3 linked regions of the Novosphingobium sp. G106 genome follow. The protein of the gene in region 2 binds, or shares a complex with, the protein of the main gene of each other region. Links are inferred from orthologs where the notes say so. Each region holds a gene or a part of one and is shown on either strand. Other genes may lie near its edges. The genes, in order: secA, secY and secG.

Region 1 (6,199 bases), 5.0 Mb from region 2 along the record:
TGGCGCGACCGACATCGAACTGTTCTGAAGGCCAGTCCAAACGCGGTGGCCCGGGCACGGTTTCTGCCCTCACCGGTGCCACTGATGCACACGTTCCGTTGATGGACACCTAATTCTGGGCATATTCGTTCGAAAATGGGTTCAAATGAACGACCTTGAGCATTAACGTACTGCGATGCTCAACCGCTTCCTTCAAGATGATCGCGGCGTCATGGCGGCGGAATTTGCACTGCTGCTGGTGCTGGCCTGCGGGTGCATGGCGATTTTGTCGTTCACTATCGGTGACCGGGTTTCGAGAGCGATCGCCCAAGCCACGCAGGTCATTTCGGACGAAGTCACCATGATCAAACGCGGCGGATAAACGTCGTCCGACAGCCGGCAGAGCACGAAAAAGGCCGGCTCTCCCCTGAGAGAACCGGCCTTCTGCGTTCGAGCTGGCGTGCTTAGTGCGCGGCGGCTTCGGAAGCGGTTGCCGCAGCGGCGGGAGCCTCGGAAGCGGCGGCTTCGGACGCGGGAGCCGATTCGACCGGCGCGGGCGCTACTGCATCGATCGACGCTGCGGTCTGGTCGGCCGGATCGGGCGTCGCCGCGGCATTGGCATTGGTCGATCCGCCGCCGCAAGCGCTGAGGCTCAGACCCATCGCCGCCATCGCGACGAGCGCCGCGCCCTTGATCATATTCTTCATCGAAACTCCTTCCAAGACGATCGCGCCCGGCCAGCGCGAATCCTTGGGGAAGAATCCGCACGGCGCAGGCGCGCAAGGTGGGCGATAACCAAGGCCAAAGGGGCTGTAAACCGACCAAGCGTACGCTTTATCGCGCATGGACACCGGCTCGGGTGCGCAGCCCTCCCGCCCGCGTGGCAAAAAACACATTCTGCCCGTGCGTCCCGCCACCGAAGGGAATGTTAACCATCGCCATAAGGGCTTCATCAAGCCGCCGCGCCGGCGGAACGCGTGATCGGAGACCAGGCATGAACATCATCGGCAAGCTTTTCGGCGTCAGCGGGCAGGCCGCCTTCACCGGCAACCCGGTCTCCGAAACTGCCCTCCCCGGCTACAGCGCTTGGTACTCGCAGCAGATGGCCCGATCCTTCGCCAAGAAGCGGACCATACCGGTGCTGCGCTGCGACCTGCTGCTCGCGGCCTGATCGTTTACCCGGCGCCCTTTTACCCAGCTATGCCGTGGCAGTGCTTGTATTTCTTGCCCGAGCCGCAGGGGCAGACCGCATTGCGGCTGAGGTTCTGCCCGGCATAGGGATCGCCGCCAGCCTCGGCCAGGGCCACCCCCGCCTCGGCGAGACCGAAGGCGCTCGTCGGCGAGGCGCCAAACACCGGCGACGCCGACACTTCGCCGCTCGGCGGCGGCATGGTGAAGGGATCGATATGCCCGGTCAGGAAATCAGGTAGCTCGGGCAGGCCGATCTCGGGTGCCGGCGAGAACTGGAGGTCGCTCGTGGTCAGGATGCGCGTCACGTCCTCGCGGATGGACTCCAGCATCTTCTCGAACAGCCCGAAGGCTTCCTGCTTGTACTCGTTGATCGGCGTCTTCTGCGCATAGGCGCGCAGGAACACGACCTGGCGCAGCGCATCGAGCGTAGCGAGGTGCTCCTTCCAGTAGTGATCGAGCCGGTCGAGCAGCACGCTCTTCTCGACCTGCCGCCAGACGGTCTCGTCGTTGGCCGCGATCTTGGCTTCCATCTTCTCGGTGGCGAGCGTGGCGATGCGCTCCTCGATCACTTCGGGATCGAGGCCGTCCTCGTCCATCCAGGCATCGATCGGCAGGTCGAGCGCCAGCACGTCGCCGACCCGCTCCTTGAGCTGTTCCGTGTTCCAGTGCTCGGGGTAGGAGCCTGCCGGGCAGGCATCGGCGACGATCGCGTTGATCGTGTCGTTGCGCATGTCGACCACGACGTCGTCGACGGTCTCGGCATCCATGATGTCGGCGCGCTGCTCGTAGATGACCTTGCGCTGGTCGTTCATCACGTCGTCGTATTCGACGACCTGCTTACGGATGTCGTAGTTGCGCGCCTCGACCTTCTTCTGCGCGGTCTCGATCGCCTTCGACAGCCACTTCGAGCCGATCGCCTCGCCATCGGCGAGGTTGCTGTTCATCATGCGCGCGAACAGCGTGTCCGGCCCGAAGATGCGCAGCAGGTCGTCCTCGAGGCTGAGGTAGAACTTCGACATGCCGGGATCGCCCTGGCGGCCCGAACGGCCGCGCAGCTGGTTGTCGATGCGGCGGCTTTCGTGACGTTCGGTACCGATCACGCAGAGCCCGCCGGCGGCGAGCACGAGCTGGCGCTGCTCGGCCACTTCGGCCTTGATCTTGGCCACCGCGGCGTCACGCTCGGGACCTTCCGGCATGTCCTTGAGCTCGTCCTCGGTGCGAAACTCGACATTGCCGCCCAGCTGGATGTCGGTGCCGCGGCCGGCCATGTTGGTGGCGATCGTCACCGCGCCGACGCGGCCCGCCTGAGCGACGATGTGCGCCTCCATCTCGTGGAAGCGGGCGTTGAGCACGTTGTGAGGCACGTTCTCCTGGCGGAGGAACTCGGAGAGCAGTTCCGACTTCTCGATCGACACGGTGCCGACGAGCAGCGGCTGCCCTGCCTCACTGCGCTCCTTGATTAGCTTGGCGATGGCCTGGAACTTGTCGTTGGTGTTCTTGTAGAACTCGTCGTCCTCGTCAATGCGCTGCACCGGCACGTTGGTCGGGATGGTGACGACGTTCATCTTGTAGATGTCGAAGAATTCCGGCGCCTCGGTCGCCGCGGTGCCGGTCATACCGCCCAGCTTGGGGTACATGCGGAAGTAGTTCTGGAAGGTGATCGAGGCCATCGTCTGGTTCTCGGGCTCGATCCGGACGCCTTCCTTGGCCTCGACCGCCTGGTGCAGGCCGTTCGACCAGCGGCGGCCGTCCATCATGCGGCCGGTGAACTCGTCGATGATGACGACCTTGTCGTCCTTGACGATGTAGTCGATGTCGCGCTTGAACATGACGATGGCCTTGAGGGCCTGGTCGAGGTGGTGGACCACCTGCGTGTTCTCGATGTCGTAGAGGTTCGAACCTTCGAGCATGCCCGCGTCCTCGAACATGCGCTCGACCTTCTCGACGCCGTCCTCGGTCAGGGTGATGTTCTTGGTCTTTTCGTCGGCATCGTAGTCCTCGGGCACGAGCCGCTTCACCACGGCGTCGACCTGCATGTAGAGCTCGGACTTGTCGTCGGTGGGGCCCGAGATGATCAGCGGCGTGCGCGCCTCGTCGATCAGGATCGAATCGACCTCGTCGATCAGCGCATAATTGAAGGGGCGGTGGACCATCTGGCCGCGCTCGTGCTTCATGTTGTCGCGCAGGTAGTCGAAGCCGAGCTCGTTGTTGGTCGCATAGGTGATGTCGCAGGCATAAGCCTCGCGGCGCTGGTCCTCGGAGAGGTTGGGCACGATCACGCCCACGGTCAGGCCGAGGTAGCGGTATATCTGGCCCATCCAGTCGGCGTCGCGGCGGGCGAGGTAGTCGTTGACCGTGACGACGTGGACGCCCTTGCCCTCGAGCGCGTTCAGATAGACCGCGAGCGTCGCCACCAAGGTCTTGCCCTCGCCCGTGCGCATCTCGGAAATCTCGCCGCGGTGCTGGACGATGCCACCGATCATCTGCACGTCGAAGTGCCGCATGCCGAGCACGCGCTTGCCCGCCTCGCGCACCGTGGCGAAGGCCTCGGGCAGGATATCGTCGAGCGTCGAACCCGCGGCCAGCGCGGCCTGGAACTTGGCCGTCTGGCCGATCAGCTCTTCTTCGCTCAGCGCTTCGAGCGCGGGCTCATAGGCGGCGATCTCTCTGACGATCTTGTCGAGCGACTTGACGTAGCGGTCATTGGACGAGCCGAAAACGGCCTTGGCGAGTGCCCCGAACATAGCGAATTCCTGACGTGGAGATGGTTTGTATGACGTAACGGGCGCCGCCTTCAGGCAGCACCAGGCGGGGATCAAAAGACGGCCGGCGCGCTATTCGCGCGCGCGGTCGATCCCGGGCAGAACCGTCCAGGCCCGCCATTCGGTCGGCGTCAGCGCGATCGGCAGGCAGCCTGCGATCCGGACCGTCTGCTGCATGATCGGCGCCGCGCAATCCTGCGCCCGGGCAACCGCGACACGGGCCTGAGCGGCTTGCGCCTGCACCGTCCCGACCTGCGCAGTACCGACCCCGCGCATGCCGGTTTCGGCATGTGCCGTCTGCGCGGCGAAACCGAGCAGCGCAAGCAGGGCAAGAAGAATGCGGGTCATCGTGCGCAAGCAGTTAGGGGAATTTGCGGCTAAAGTCCAGTAGCGTCGTAACCGCGACCGGATCTCGGACATCTTACGCTCACGGCGCAGGCTCGATATGCCCCGCGGCCGTGACTTGCCCGGACGCGCGCCGCGGACGTCATCACATGGCAGGTTCCAAGGTTATGCTGTCGTGGATACGGACCCGGCGTCGTATTGGCTGGCCCTGCGCATCGAGGAAGGGCTTCGTTTTCTGCCCCGCAGGACAAGCCAAAAGCGTGCGGGAGAACGATGCGTTATTACCTCCATCACGCCTCTCCACCGTACACCGACCAATGCTGCCATCAGGCTCGACCACATAGCTTATCACGGTGTCGCCCTCTACCGGTGGTTTGACCGTAATCGAGGAAGGAACCTCTCCTGCGGGAAGCCTCCAGCGGACTCGATTGGAGTAGTAACCCTCGGCAGGCTTGCCTTCGCCGTCAATCGCAGGATCAAACCATGCGCGCAGGGACACGAGTTCGCAGGTCCTGCGATCGAACGCTTCCGATCCGCTGCTCTCGCTGATCTGGCAGTCCATGACTTGCCCGTCGGGGGCGACCTTGACCGCGAATGCCGTGGTCCCCTCGGCACGCTGCGCGACGGCATCCGTGGGATAGTCGTTGGTCGTGACCCAACGGCCGGGACTGCCGATCGGCTGGGCGCCACGCGGCGGGGCGGCCGCCGCAGGAGTGAGTCCCGTGACCGCAACAACGATCAGAAGCGAGCGTGTAAAGGGCATGCGCCTTGCTGCCTCGAACTCGGCACTAGGTAAAGCCGGCGACTTCCGAAACCGCCACCAGATTGGCGCCATGTCGCTTGCGCAGACGATTGCCCAATTCCCCGATTGCGCATAATCGCCGAGCCATGTCCGACGCAATTTCCCCGCTCGCCACGCCCTTCCCCGCACTGCCTGCCATTGCCGGCGTGACGCCGCGCATCGCCCGCGCCGGTTACAAGGACTGGGGCCGCTGCGACCTGACCTATGTCGAACTGGACGAAGGCACGGCTGTCGCGGGCGTGTTCACCAGGAATGTCTGCTGCTCGTCCGAGGTCGAACTGGGGCGCGAGCAGGCCGTGCTCGGGCGCGCACGGGCACTGGTGGTCAATGCCGGCAATTCCAACGCCTTCACCGGCTATCGTGGGCGCGAGGCTGTCGAGCAAGTCATGGGGCAGGTTGCCGGGCACTTGGGCTGCGAACCCAGCGAGGTGTTCGTTTCCTCGACCGGGGTGATCGGCGTGCCGCTGCCCAAGGACAAGGCGCGCGCGGGCGTGGAGGCTGCGCTGACTGCCGAGCCCTGCTCGTGGGAAGACGCCGCCAAGACGATCGGTACGACCGATACCTTCGCCAAGGGCGCGACCGCTTCGGCGATCGTCGGCGGCCAGCGGGTCGAATTCGCCGCGATCATCAAGGGCAGCGGCATGATCGCGCCCGACATGGCGACGATGCTCGGCTACGTGTTCACCGACGCCGCGGTCGAACCCGCCTTCCTCCGGGAGTGCCTTTCGGCCGCGAACCTCAGGACCTTCAGTTGCATCACCGTCGATAGCGACACGTCGACCAGCGATACCGTGCTGGCCTTCGCCACGGGCAAGGCAGGCAATGCCCCCCTCGCCTCGTTCGACGACCCCGGCGCCGATGCCTTCGCCGCGGCGCTGGAGGACGTCTGCCGCCAGCTCTCACATCTCGTGGTCAAGGATGGCGAAGGCGCGCAGAAGTTCATCCAGATCACCGTATCGGGCGCAGTCAGCGACGAGAGCGCGCGGCGGGTCGGCTTGGCCATAGCCAACTCACCGCTGGTCAAGACCGCGATCGCCGGCGAGGACGCCAACTGGGGCCGCGTCGTCATGGCCGTTGGCAAGGCCGGCGAGCCGGCCGATCGCGACAAGCTGTCGATCGG
Region 2 (5,768 bases):
TCGCTGCGTCTCGGCGACAACGGCCTCTGGACGATCTTTCAGCGCGATCGCGAGGAAGAAGAGGAATTGATCCCGGCCTTCGGCTAGCCGTTCATTAACCATATCCGCGGTATCGCCCTGCAATGGGCATGCTGCGGGTCTTGCTGGCGATGGCGGTGCTGCTGGGACATACCGGCGGCTTCGGCGGCTACATGCTCACTGGCGGGCCAGTGGCGGTCCAGGCCTTCTACATCATCTCGGGCTTCTACATGGGGCTTGTGCTCAACGAGCGCTACGATCGGCCTGCCTTGAACTGTACGTTCTACCTGAACCGGGCGATCCGCATCTATGCGATCTACCTGTTCTTTCTCGCGCTCTACCTGGCGGTGATGGCGGCGGTGCAGATCCAGACCGGCAGTTCGCCGCTCGCGCCCTATCTGACCGATACCGTGTCGCTGCCCGAGAAGCTGTTCATGGGCCTGCTCAACCTCACCGTTGCCGGGCAGGACCTGACGCTGCACCTGGGGGTGCAGGGCGGGCACCTGGCCTGGACTAGCCATCCCTTCAAACTCGACGGCAATGACGTCTTCCATTTCATGCTGATCCCGATGGCTTGGTCGCTGGCGCTCGAGATCTATTTCTACGCGCTCGCGCCCTTCATCGCACGGCGGCCGGCGAGGCAGATCGCGCTGCTGATGTCCGCGTCGATCGTGGCGCGGATCGTGGCGGCGCTGATGGGCTACAGCGGCGATCCTTACTCTTATCGCTTCTTCCCCTTCGAACTGGCGTTCTTCCTGGCCGGCGTGCTGGCCTACAAGGCCTGGGCGGCACGGCCCGAGCTGTGGCAGCGCCCTGCGGCGCGGCTGCTGGCGCTGGCGGTGCCCGTCGTGCTCGCCGCCTATCCCTGGCTGCGTGGCGACTGGCCGGACGCGGCCTTCTTCTCGCCCGCGCGGATCGGCACGCTGCTGCTGGTCGCCGTCGCCCTGCCGGCGATCCATGGCTGGAGCCGCCATTCGCGGCTCGACCGGACCGTGGGCGAGTTGTCCTACCCGGTCTATCTCTCGCACTTCCTCGTGACCGCGATCATTCCTGCGGCCGGCGTCTTCGCGGGCCGGTCAGGGTTGCGGACCCTGGCGGTGATCGCGGTTACCCTGGCGCTGTCCTGGGTCGTCGTGCGCTTCCTCGACGACGGTATCGAGGCCTGGCGCCGCCGCATCGCGCGGCGGGCGGGCGCGACGGGCGAGGGCGACGAGTCAAAAGGGGGTGACAGCACGCCACGCTTCGCCTAAGGGGCCGCCTTTCCAACCAAGCGCGACTAAAGCGAAAGCGAGTGCACGACCATGACTTTCAAACTCAACGAACTCCGTGACAACGATGGCGCCCGCAAGGGCCGCATGCGCGTCGGCCGTGGTATCGGCTCGGGCAAGGGCAAGACCGCCGGCCGCGGCCAGAAAGGCGCCAAGGCGCGTTCGGGCGTCAGCGTCAACGGTTTCGAGGGCGGCCAGATGCCGCTCCACATGCGTATCCCGAAGCGCGGCTTCAACAACATCTTCGCCAAGGACTATGCCGAGGTGAACCTGGGCCTCGTCCAGAAGGCGATCGACGCGGGCAAGCTCGACGCCAAGGCGGAGATCGACCACGCCGCGCTCAAGGCCGCTGGCCTGGCCCGCGGCGGCAAGGACGGCGTCCGCCTCCTCGCCAAGGGTGAGTTCACCGCGAAGGCCAGCTTCCTGGTCGCCGGCGTGTCGAAGGGCGCGCGCGAGGCGGTCGAGAAGGCTGGCGGTTCGGTGACCGTGCCCGAGGCCGGGCCGAGCGAGCACGAGAAGAAGACCGCTCGCCGCGAGGCGAACAAGGCCGCCAAGGCCGCCAAGTAAGCATCGGGGCCCTCGCGGAAGCGGGGGCCTCAAGCTTTTCGGTAAGAGCCTCTGCGGCCGCGCGGACAAAGTTGGACGTCAGGGGTTCGACATCCGCCCTTCGGCATTATATGGGCAGAGGCTAGCCGGTAGCACACCGGCAATCATGCAAGGCTCACCACCCCGATGGCATCACGCGCCGACAATATTGCGAGCAATCTGAATCTCGCCAACTTTTCCAAGGCGACCGAGCTCAAGAAGCGGATCTGGTTCACGGTCGGTGCGCTGATCGTGTTCCGTTTCCTGACCTTCGTGCCGCTGCCGGGGATCAACCCCGTGGCGCTGAAGCAGTTCCTCGATCGCAGCGCGGGCGGCATCCTCGACTTCTTCAACATGTTCTCGGGCGGCGCGCTGTCGAACTACAGCCTGATCAGCCTGGGCGTGATGCCCTACATCACCGCCTCGATCGTCGTGCAGCTGGCCTCGTCGCTGCACCCGTCGCTGGCAGCGCTCAAGAAGGAAGGCGATTCGGGGCGCAAGAAGCTCAATCAGTATTCGCGCTACGGTGCCGTGCTGCTGGCCGTGGTCCAGGGCTTCGCCATCCTCAAGAACGCCGAGGTCCAGGGCTTCGCAGTCAATCCCGGCCCGCTGTTCTATGTCGCGGGCATCATCTCGCTGGTCGGCGGCACCATGTTCCTGCTGTGGATCGGTGAGCAGATAACCTCGCGTGGGATCGGCAACGGCACGTCGCTGATCATCATGGCGGGCATCGTCGCGCAGATGCCGAAGTCGCTCGTCAACCTGTTCGAGGGCGGCCGCACCGGTTCGGTCAACGGCTTCGTCGTCGTCGCGATGGTGGGGTTGCTGATCGGCATGGTTCTGCTGATCTGCTTCATGGAACGCGCCCAGCGCCGTCTGCTGATCCAGTATCCCAAGCGCGCGACCCAGCGCGGCATGATGCAGGCCGATCGCAGCCACCTGCCGCTGAAGCTCAACACCGCCGGCGTCATCCCGCCGATCTTCGCCAGTTCGCTGCTGCTGCTGCCGCTGACGATCACCCAGTTCGCCGGCAGCGGGCTCTCGCCCGAGAGCAAGGTGGGCCAGTTCGTCGTGGCGCTGAACCAGTACCTGGGCCACGGCAAGCCGGTCTACATGCTGCTCTATGCCGCGGGCATCATCTTCTTCAGCTTCTTCTACACCGCCGTGGTGTTCAACCCGGAGGAAACCGCGGAGAACCTCAAGAAGAACGGCGGGTTCATCCCCGGCATCCGTCCGGGCAAAAACACCGAGAATTATCTCGACTACGTGCTGACCCGCATCACGGTGATCGGCGCCGCCTACCTGACGATCGTCTGCGTCCTGCCGGAATGGGTCATCGCCGAGACGGGCATGCATTTCCTCGTCGCCGGCGGCACCAGCCTGCTGATCGTCGTCAACGTGACTGTGGATACGATTACCCAGATCCAGTCCCATCTGCTCGCGCATCAGTATGGTGACCTCATCAAGAAAGCCAAACTGAAGGGCCGTCTGCGCTAAGCTCGAGAGGACTTAGGACGCGCCAAGCAAGATAAGGGGCGATAAGAGTGAATATCATCCTGCTGGGCCCGCCGGGAGCGGGCAAGGGCACCCAGGCACAGCGGCTCGTGGAAAGCCGCGGCATGGTCCAGCTGTCGACGGGCGACATGCTGCGCGAGACCCGCAAGGCCGATACCCCGCTTGGCCGCCAGGTCGCCGAGGTCATGGATTCGGGTGCGCTCGTTTCGGACGAGATCGTCTCGGCGATGATCGATGAGAAGCTTGCCAGCCTGCCGGCCGAAACCGGCGTGATCTTCGACGGTTATCCGCGCACCGCCGCGCAGGCCCATTCGCTCGACGACATCCTGGCCGGCCGTGGCCGCAAGCTTGACAGCGTGATCGAGCTCGAAGTGAACGAGGACGCGCTCGTCGAGCGCATCACCGGCCGCTACACCTGTGCCACCTGCGGAAAAGGCTATCACGACAAGTTCGAGAAGCCCAAGGTCAAGGGCACCTGCGACAAGTGTGGTGGCCACGAGTTCAAGCGCCGGCCTGACGACAACGAGGAAACCGTACGCACGCGCATGGCCGAGTATCGCGCCAAGACTGCGCCGATCCTGCCGATCTATGACGCGCGCGGCATCGTCGCACGCGTCGATGGCATGGCCGACATGGACGCGGTGACCCAGTCGATCGAAAAGATTCTCGGCTAGCTCGAACGACGGGGGGAGGGCAGATGCGGAGCTTCGCAATCGCCGCCCTCGCGCTGTGCCTCGCCGCGCCTGCGGGCGGCGAAGTCATCGCCCGCAGCGACAACGGCTTCGTCGTGCGCCATGTCGCCGAAGTCACCGCCAGCCCCGCGGACGCCTGGAAGCAGCTCGTCGTCCCTGCCGACTGGTGGAACGGCGTCCACACTTTCTCGGGCGACGCCAAGAACCTCAGCCTCGATGCGCGCGCCGGCGGCTGCTTCTGCGAAGTGCTGCCGGGAGAGGGGGAGAAGGGTTGGCTCCACCCGCGCGGCGGCGTCGAGCACATGCGTGTGGTCTTCGTCGACCAAGACAAGGCGCTGCGCATGACCGGTGCGCTCGGCCCGCTGCAGTCGGAGGCATTGCAGGGCACGCTCACCGTCACGCTCAAGCCGATCGATGGCGGTACGCGGTTGACCTGGGAATACGTCGTCGGCGGCTTCATGCGCTACAAGCCCGAGCAGATCGTTCCTGCGGTCGACAAGGTGATCGGTGAGCAACTGACGCGCCTAGCCGAGAAGCTGGGCCCCAAGGCATCCGCCGAGACACCGGCCCCAAAGCCGCCCGGCGAGGAGCCCAAGCCGCAGCCGGGCATGGAAAGCGGCCGCTAAGTCCGCCATCGAGCGCAACGCTTCTCGCTTTGACCTCGCCCGAGCGATCCTGTATGGGAATGCCATCAAGCTGGGCTGCGTCGAAGCCGTTCGACGGGCATTGGCTTTTCGTCATCGCGGCGTTGACACTGCCTGCGAATCATTTTAAGCGCGCCCTTCATTCGACAGAAACGGTTGAGTCCGGCCGGCGATTGCTTCGATGCGCGCCAACCGGGCTTTTTGCCTTTGTGTTCCTGTCGGTGAGCAACGCGATGAGATGGGGATGCGCCAGTCCGGTTTCGGACCTGATGTCAGCCCTGTGGAGCATGGAGATTTAAGTGGCTCGTATTGCCGGGGTGAACATCCCCACCAACAAGCGCGTGATCATCGCGCTGACCTATATTCACGGTATCGGTCCCGCCAAGGCGAAAGCGATCGTCGACAAGCTGGGTATCGATCACAGCCGCCGGGTTCAGGACCTGTCCGACCAGGAAGTGCTGCACATCCGCGAGACGATCGACGCCGATCACACGGTGGAAGGCGATCTTCGCCGCGAGACCGCGATGAACATCAAGCGTCTGATGGACCTGGCCTGCTATCGCGGCCTGCGTCACCGCAAGGGCCTTCCGGTCCGCGGCCAGCGCACGCACACCAACGCCCGCACCCGCAAGGGCAAGGCCAAGCCCATCGCCGGCAAGAAGAAGTAAGCTTCGGCTCCAAACCGAACGCTTTCCCTTACCGAGACACGACAGGATACGATCATGGCACGCGAACCCCAGCGCATTAAAAAGCGGGAGCGCAAGAACATCAGCAGCGGCATCGCTCACGTGAATGCCAGCTTCAACAACACGATGGTCACCATCACCGACGCCCAGGGCAATGCGATCAGCTGGTCCTCGGCCGGCATGATGGGCTTCAAGGGCAGCCGCAAGTCGACGCCGTACGCAGCGCAGGTCGCTGCCGACGACGCCGGCAAGAAGGCCGCCGAGCACGGCGTCCGCACCCTCGAGGTCGAGGTCAAGGGCCCCGGCTCGGGCCGCGAGAGCGCGTTGCGTGCCCTCCAGGCCGTTGGTTTCACGATCACC
Region 3 (5,845 bases), 4.9 Mb from region 2 along the record:
CGTCGAACATGTGGATCTTGTCGTAGCGCGCGGCGATGCCGCCCGAGCCGTCGATCACAAAGCCGCGGTTGGCCCAGCGCCCGTCCTCGCGCGCAACGGCCAGCGAACCCAGCGCCGCCCAGACGCCGGTCCGCACCGAAGCCTCGCGCACCGCAGCTAGCACGCGGTCCTCGCCCTCCGGAACGACGCTGAGCGCCGCACGCTTGCGGTCGCGGTCGATCAGGCCCGACATCTCGGGGGTGAAGACCATCGTCGCCCCCTCGCCCGCCGCCGCTTCGAGCGCGGCGACGATCGTGCGGGCATTGGCCTCCGGGTCGATACCCGAAGTCATCTGGAGGACAGCGACTTTCGTCAAAGTCCCAGCACCGGGTCCAGCTTGCCCTGCCGGTCGAGCGCCGCAATGTCGTCGTAGCCGCCATAGGCGACGTCATCGATCAGCACTTGCGGCACGGTATAGGCATCGGGGACGCGGGCGCGCATCTCGTCGCGCTTCGGGCCGCCCATGGTGATGTCGTATTCGGTGTAGGCTACGCCCTTGCCGTCGAAGAGCGACTTGGCGCGGACGCAGTAGGGACAGCCCCATTTCGTATAGATTTCAATCTTCGGTACGGACATCGGCTCGTCTTTGGACCTCTTGAAAGAGCGGCGGGCTACCATATCTGGGCAGGCGTGTCATGCGCCGCAAGGGCATGGGACGAGCCGAAGCGCCGCTCGCGGGCTTCACCTTTTGGAAAATTGCTCAACAGAGGATTTATGCCATGAATCGTTTGGATTTTGCCCCCTACCGCCGTTCGATGGTCGGCTTCGACCGCCTGTTCGACCTGCTCGAGAAGCAGGCCCAGGGCGCCGAGGACAAGTACCCACCCTTCAATATCGAACGCCGCGGTGACGATGCCTATCGCATCACGCTCGCGGTCGCCGGCTTCAAGCCGAACGAGATCGACATCACCGCGCAGCAGAACCTGCTGACCGTCCAGGGCCGCAAGGCCGAGGACACGCAGAGCGGTCAATTCCTCCACGTCGGCATCGCCCAGCGCGCCTTCGAGCGCCGCTTCGAACTGGCCGACTATGTCCGCGTCGATGGCGCGAACCTCGAGGATGGGCTGCTGGTGATCGACCTCGTGCGCGAAGTGCCCGAAGCGATGAAGCCTAAGAAGATCGCGATCGGCGGTCAGCCCGCGCTATCGGTTGTCGAAAGCGACGCTAGCGACAAGGCCGCGTAATAATATGAAGCGAATGTAGGATTGGGGGCGGACCCGGGATTGGTCCGCCCCCGCGACGCTTGCGCGCCGCCCTGACCCCAAGGTGATCGTCCGGGTCGCTGATGACGATCACCCGAAGGCAAGCCTCGGATAACGAACTTACAGAACAAGCCGCCGCAGGGATCTTGCATCCCCGCGTGCGGCTGATTGCGACCGTTTTGTCCTTGGCAGCTAGGTTAGCAAAAAAATCTAACAATCCGTTAGTTCAAAAGTGAACTTTCAACCGATGCGGAGCGATATCCACATCAAACCATTGTCAGACCTATATAATACCTATTTCAGACCAATCGAGCTTGACGCAGGGCCGCCTCGATGAACCCCGCGAACAGCGGATGCGGGTCGAACGGCTTGCTCTTGAGCTCGGGATGGAACTGAACCCCCACGAACCAGGGATGGTCCGGCCGCTCGACGATTTCGGGCAGCAAACCGTCGGGCGACATGCCCGAGAACACCAGCCCGCCCTGCTCCAGCGGCTCGCGGTAGGCGGAGTTGACCTCATAGCGGTGGCGGTGGCGTTCGGAAATCGTGGTCGTGCCATAGATCGCCGCGACGTGACTGTTGCCCGCCAGTTGCGCCTCATAGGCGCCGAGCCGCATGGTACCGCCCAGATCGCCGCCCGACGCGCGCGTTTGCAAGCCTTCAGGGCTCATCCATTCGGTAATGATGCCGACCACCGGCTCGCTGGTCTCGCCGAACTCGGTCGACGAGGCGTCCTTGATGCCGGCCGTGTTCCGTGCACCCTCGATGCAGGCCATCTGCATGCCGAGGCAGATGCCGAAAAACGGCACGTTGCGTTCGCGGGCGAAGCGGACCGAGGCGATCTTGCCCTCGGTGCCGCGCTCGCCGAAGCCGCCCGGAACGAGGATGCCGTGCATCGGCTCGAGGCTCGCGGCGATCTCGGCGTCGTCCTTCTCGAACAGCTCTGCGTCGATCCAGCGGATGTTGACCTTGACCCGGTTGGCCATGCCGCCGTGGACCAGCGCCTCGTTGAGCGACTTGTAGGCATCGGGCAGGCCGACGTACTTGCCGACCACGCCGATCGTCACCTCGCCCTCGGGGTTCTGATGGCGGTCGACGATGTCGTCCCAGCGCTCCAGCACCGGCGCGGGCGATTCCAGCCCGAAATGACGCAGGACTTCGGCGTCGAGGCCCTCGGCATGGTACTGCAGCGGCACCGCGTAGATGCTCGCAGCGTCGAGCGCGGGGATCACGGCTTCCTTGCGCACGTTGCAGAACAGCGCGATCTTGGCGCGCTCGCTGTCGGGCAGCGGCTTCTCGCAGCGGCACAGCAGAAGGTCGGGTTGCACGCCGAGCCCGGCAAGTTCGCGGACCGAGTGCTGGGTCGGCTTGGTCTTCAGCTCACCGGCGGCAGCGATGTAGGGAACCAACGTCACATGGACTGCGCAAGTCTGCTCGCGCCCGAGTTCGTTGCGCAGCTGGCGCAGCGCTTCGACGAAAGGCAGGCCTTCGATGTCGCCGACAGTGCCGCCGATCTCGCAGAGGATGAAATCGAGGTCCTCGCTGTCAGCCAGCGCAAAGGCCTTGATCGCGTCGGTGACGTGCGGGACGACCTGCACGGTCGCGCCGAGATAGTCGCCGCGGCGCTCGCGCGTGATGATGTCGCGGTAGATCCGGCCCGAGGTGATGTTGTCCGACTGGCGCGCCGAGACGCCGGTGAAGCGCTCGTAGTGGCCGAGGTCGAGATCGGTCTCGGCACCGTCGTCGGTGACGTAGACTTCGCCGTGCTGATAGGGGCTCATCGTCCCCGGATCGACGTTCAGGTAGGGATCGAACTTGCGGATGCGGACACGAAAGCCACGGGCTTGGAGCAGCGCCGCGAGGCTGGCCGCCATGAGGCCTTTGCCCAGCGAGGAAACCACGCCGCCGGTGATGAAAATGTACCGCGCCATGGGAGTTGTGCCTTAGTGCGTAGAGGGGGGATAGAGCAAGCAGAGAGCGGCCGGCAAGCTGCGGCAATCCACAGCTAGCCAGCCGCGACCCGCCTGAACGGGCCGGCGTTAGGACGACGGCAGCGAAATGTTACTTCTTGGCGGTGCCTGCCAGCGGGTCGTTGGCCGGAGCCGGCTGGGGTGCAGCCGGAGCCGGGGTACCCTGTGCCGGAGCGCCCGGCTGGGCGGCTCCGGCAAGCGGATCGACCGGCGCTGCCGGCGCGACCGGAGCGCTGCGATCAAGCGTGGTGTCGATCTTCCGGCTCTCCGTACCGCTTGCCGCCAGGGCAGCGAGAACGATGCTAAGCAGGACGAAGATCGTCGCCAGGACTGCGGTAGAACGCGTCAGGAAATCCGCGGCGCCGCGCGCAGACATGAAGCTCGCCGAGCTGCTGCCGACACCGAGACCGCCGCCTTCGGAGCGCTGCATCAGGATGACGCCGACCAGCGCCGCACCGACGAGGGCCTGGACGACCGTGAGGAAAATGAAGATCGACATGCTACCTGACTACAATAAAAGGGCTGGCGCGCATCTAGGACTTGATGCCCCTCAAAGCAAGTCGGGCCGATCCCGCGGCCTTTCAGCCGTGCTCGGCCAAAGCCGCCGCCGCGCCGATGATCGCAGTGAAGCTCTCGGCTGTCAGGCTAGCGCCGCCTACCAAGGCACCGCCGACCTCATCCGCCGCGAGCAGCTCCGCCGCGTTGCCGGCGTTGACCGAACCGCCGTAGAGAACGCGGACCGCCGCGCCGGCTTCGCCGTAGGTCGCGACGAGCTTGGCGCGAATCGCCCGGTGCATCGCGCCGACGTCGTCGACCGAAGGCACGCGACCGGTGCCGATCGCCCAGACCGGCTCATAGGCGACGGAAAGCTTGGCCGCAGCGTCGCCTGCCTGCGGCAGCGAGCCGGCGAGCTGGTCGGTGACGACCTTCTCGGCATGGCCCGAATCGCGCTCCGCCTCGGTCTCGCCGACGCAGAGGATGACGCCGAGCCCGGCGGCCTGCGCAGCTTCGGCCTTGGCGCGGACCAGTGCGTCGGTCTCGTGCGCCATCGCCCGGCGCTCGCTGTGGCCGACGATGCAGAAATCGGCGCCGGTATCGACCAGCAGCGGGGCCGAAACGTCACCGGTATAGGCGCCGCTCGGCTTGACGTGGCAGTCCTGGCCGCCGACGCCGATGTCGTTCACCGCCTCGCGCATCGCGCCGATCAGCGTGAACGGCGGCGCCAGCGCCACCTCGACCCCGGGAAAGCGGCTCGCGGCACGATCGATCGCGCGGGCCTCGGCGAGCATCGCCCGGGTCCCGTTCATTTTCCAGTTGCCGACGATATAAGGCAGTACAGCCATCAAAAGCCCTCAATTGCAGGCCGAATCCCCTGACCGGCCGCTTGTCTTGGCGCGCTGCTATTCCAGCGACCTCGCCATTGTCAAAACCCTTAGCCCCTATCCTGTGAACCCCAAGCCCCAATCTGCCCCCACCCTATAACCCGCGCGACCATTGCGGGAAAACGGATTGCCTCCTAAAGGCTGCCAACCCCGCCCGAGACGACGCGTCCGGGCGCACTTCACAAGCGGTCTACTCCATGCTGCAGCTCTTCCGGAAATTCCTCTCTTCCAAGTTCGGTGCGCTCTTCGCGATACTGTTCCTGGGAGTCATCGCTTTCGGTTTCGCGGCCGGCGATATCGCCGGGCTCAACATGACCGGCATCGGCGGCGGCGACCGGGTGGCCAAAGTCGGCGGCCAGGCGATCAAGGGAACTGAACTCAGTCAGGCGGCAAGCAACGCGCTGGAGAATTTGAAGCAGAAGAACCCGCGTGCAACGATGAAGGACATGTTGGCGGCGGGAGGGCTGGAAAAAGTCCTCGATTCCATGGTCGACCGCCTCGCGGTCTCGGTGTTCGGCCAGGACCACGGCATCGTCGCCAGCGACCGGCTGATCGACAGCGAGATCACCAAGATCGTCGCCTTCCGCGGGCTGGACGGCAAGTTCAGCGAAGCGGCCTACCGCCAAGCGCTTGCCCAGCGCGGCCTTACAGATGCGCTGGTACGCACCGATCTCGGCCAGGGGCTGGTCGCGCGCCAGATCCTGGAACCCGCCAGCTACGGCTCGACGGTTCCGCGCGAGCTGGCGGTCCATTATGCCGCGCTGCTGCGCGAGAAGCGTAGCGGCGCCATCGCGCTGCTCCCCGCATCGCTATTCGCACCCAAGACGCCGCCGACGGACCAGGAACTCTCGGCCTACTACGCCGCGCACCGCAACCAGTTCGTCCGGCCCGAACGCCGCACGATCCGCTATGCGACCTTCGGCGACGAGGCGCTCAAGAACCTCGCCGCGCCCAGCGATGCCGAGATCGCCGCAGCCTACAACAGCAACAAGGCGCAGTATGCAGCCAGCGAAACCCGCCGGCTGACCCAGCTCGTCGTTCCCACCGAAGCCGCCGCCCGCGCGGTTGCCGCCGAAGTGACCAAGGGCAAGAGCCTGGAAGCGGCCGCCTCGGAAAAGGGCCTCTCGGCGACCAAGCTGCCCGCTACCGACAAGGCCGGCCTCTCCGCCAGCGCCAGCCCGGCCGTCGCAGACGCCGCTTTCGCCGCCGCCCAGGGCGCGCTCACGGCGCCGGCGCGCAGCCCGATCGGCTG

What was found.
Region 1: the proteins of secY (region 2) and secA are in contact, whole or in part, in a crystal structure (PDB 3DIN), measured with the Thermotoga maritima proteins. The link is inferred for Novosphingobium sp. G106 from one-to-one orthologs. Residues at the interface, in WP_004081795.1 of Thermotoga maritima: Glu108, Gly109, Glu110, Glu111, Ala236, Glu237, Arg238, Arg239, Ile240, Thr241, Ile242, Gln243, Tyr244, Ala245, Arg246, Arg247, Val248, Thr249, Gly250, Arg251, Arg252, Val253, Tyr254, Gly256, Ala257, Ser258, Thr259, Tyr260, Leu261, Pro262; in WP_004082002.1 of Thermotoga maritima: Glu261, Ala262, Arg263, Lys300, Ala301, Arg302, Thr303, Ile304, Ile305, Leu323, Tyr324, Asp325, Pro326, Val329, Ser330, Tyr333, Ile336, Lys340, Phe345, Val349, Glu363, Phe364, Tyr374, Ser375, Gly376, Gly377, Glu393, Ile395, Thr482, Ser483.
Region 3: secY (region 2) and secG share a complex: the UniProt entries of both Escherichia coli proteins name them as parts of the sec protein translocase complex. The link is inferred for Novosphingobium sp. G106 from one-to-one orthologs.

Annotation. Positions count from the first base shown.
Region 1 is NZ_JAHOOZ010000001.1:1,076,792-1,082,990, reverse strand. The notes cover bases 970-4,225. They hold secA (preprotein translocase subunit SecA), read right to left. Parts: upstream 3,915-4,225; coding sequence 1,170-3,914; downstream 970-1,169. Other genes in these bases: KRR38_RS05070 (hypothetical protein), read right to left, coding at 4,005-4,225; KRR38_RS05080 (hypothetical protein), read left to right, coding at 974-1,150. In the rest of the region: KRR38_RS05095 (hypothetical protein), read left to right, coding at 1-28; KRR38_RS05090 (hypothetical protein), read left to right, coding at 176-361; KRR38_RS05085 (hypothetical protein), read right to left, coding at 444-686; more of KRR38_RS05070, read right to left, coding at 4,226-4,280; KRR38_RS05065 (energy transducer TonB), read right to left, coding at 4,423-5,040; bifunctional glutamate N-acetyltransferase/amino-acid acetyltransferase ArgJ, read left to right, coding at 5,166-6,199. UniProt on the Escherichia coli protein: Required for protein export, interacts with the SecYEG preprotein conducting channel.
Region 2 is NZ_JAHOOZ010000001.1:6,059,330-6,065,097, forward strand. Bases 1,369-4,193 are described here. They hold secY (preprotein translocase subunit SecY), read left to right. Parts: upstream 1,369-2,018; coding sequence 2,019-3,368; downstream 3,369-4,193. Other genes in these bases: rplO (50S ribosomal protein L15), read left to right, coding at 1,369-1,853; KRR38_RS29605 (adenylate kinase), read left to right, coding at 3,416-4,060; KRR38_RS29610 (SRPBCC family protein), read left to right, coding at 4,084-4,193. Also shown: KRR38_RS29585 (hypothetical protein), read left to right, coding at 1-87; KRR38_RS29590 (acyltransferase), read left to right, coding at 129-1,268; more of rplO, read left to right, coding at 1,320-1,368; more of KRR38_RS29610, read left to right, coding at 4,194-4,704; rpsM (30S ribosomal protein S13), read left to right, coding at 5,022-5,390; rpsK (30S ribosomal protein S11), read left to right, coding at 5,445-5,768. UniProt on the Escherichia coli protein: The central subunit of the protein translocation channel SecYEG. Consists of two halves formed by TMs 1-5 and 6-10.
Region 3 is NZ_JAHOOZ010000001.1:1,143,136-1,148,980, reverse strand. What follows is about bases 2,007-4,908. They hold secG (preprotein translocase subunit SecG), read right to left. Parts: upstream 3,711-4,908; coding sequence 3,303-3,710; downstream 2,007-3,302. Other genes in these bases: KRR38_RS05390 (peptidylprolyl isomerase), read left to right, coding at 4,791-4,908; tpiA (triose-phosphate isomerase), read right to left, coding at 3,793-4,554; KRR38_RS05405 (CTP synthase), read right to left, coding at 2,007-3,172. Outside these bases: KRR38_RS05420 (carbon-nitrogen hydrolase family protein), read right to left, coding at 1-355; grxC (glutaredoxin 3), read right to left, coding at 352-615; KRR38_RS05410 (Hsp20 family protein), read left to right, coding at 759-1,223; more of KRR38_RS05405, read right to left, coding at 1,541-2,006; more of KRR38_RS05390, read left to right, coding at 4,909-5,845. UniProt on the Escherichia coli protein: Subunit of the protein translocation channel SecYEG. Overexpression of some hybrid proteins has been thought to jam the protein secretion apparatus resulting in cell death; while this may be true it also results in FtsH-mediated degradation of SecY.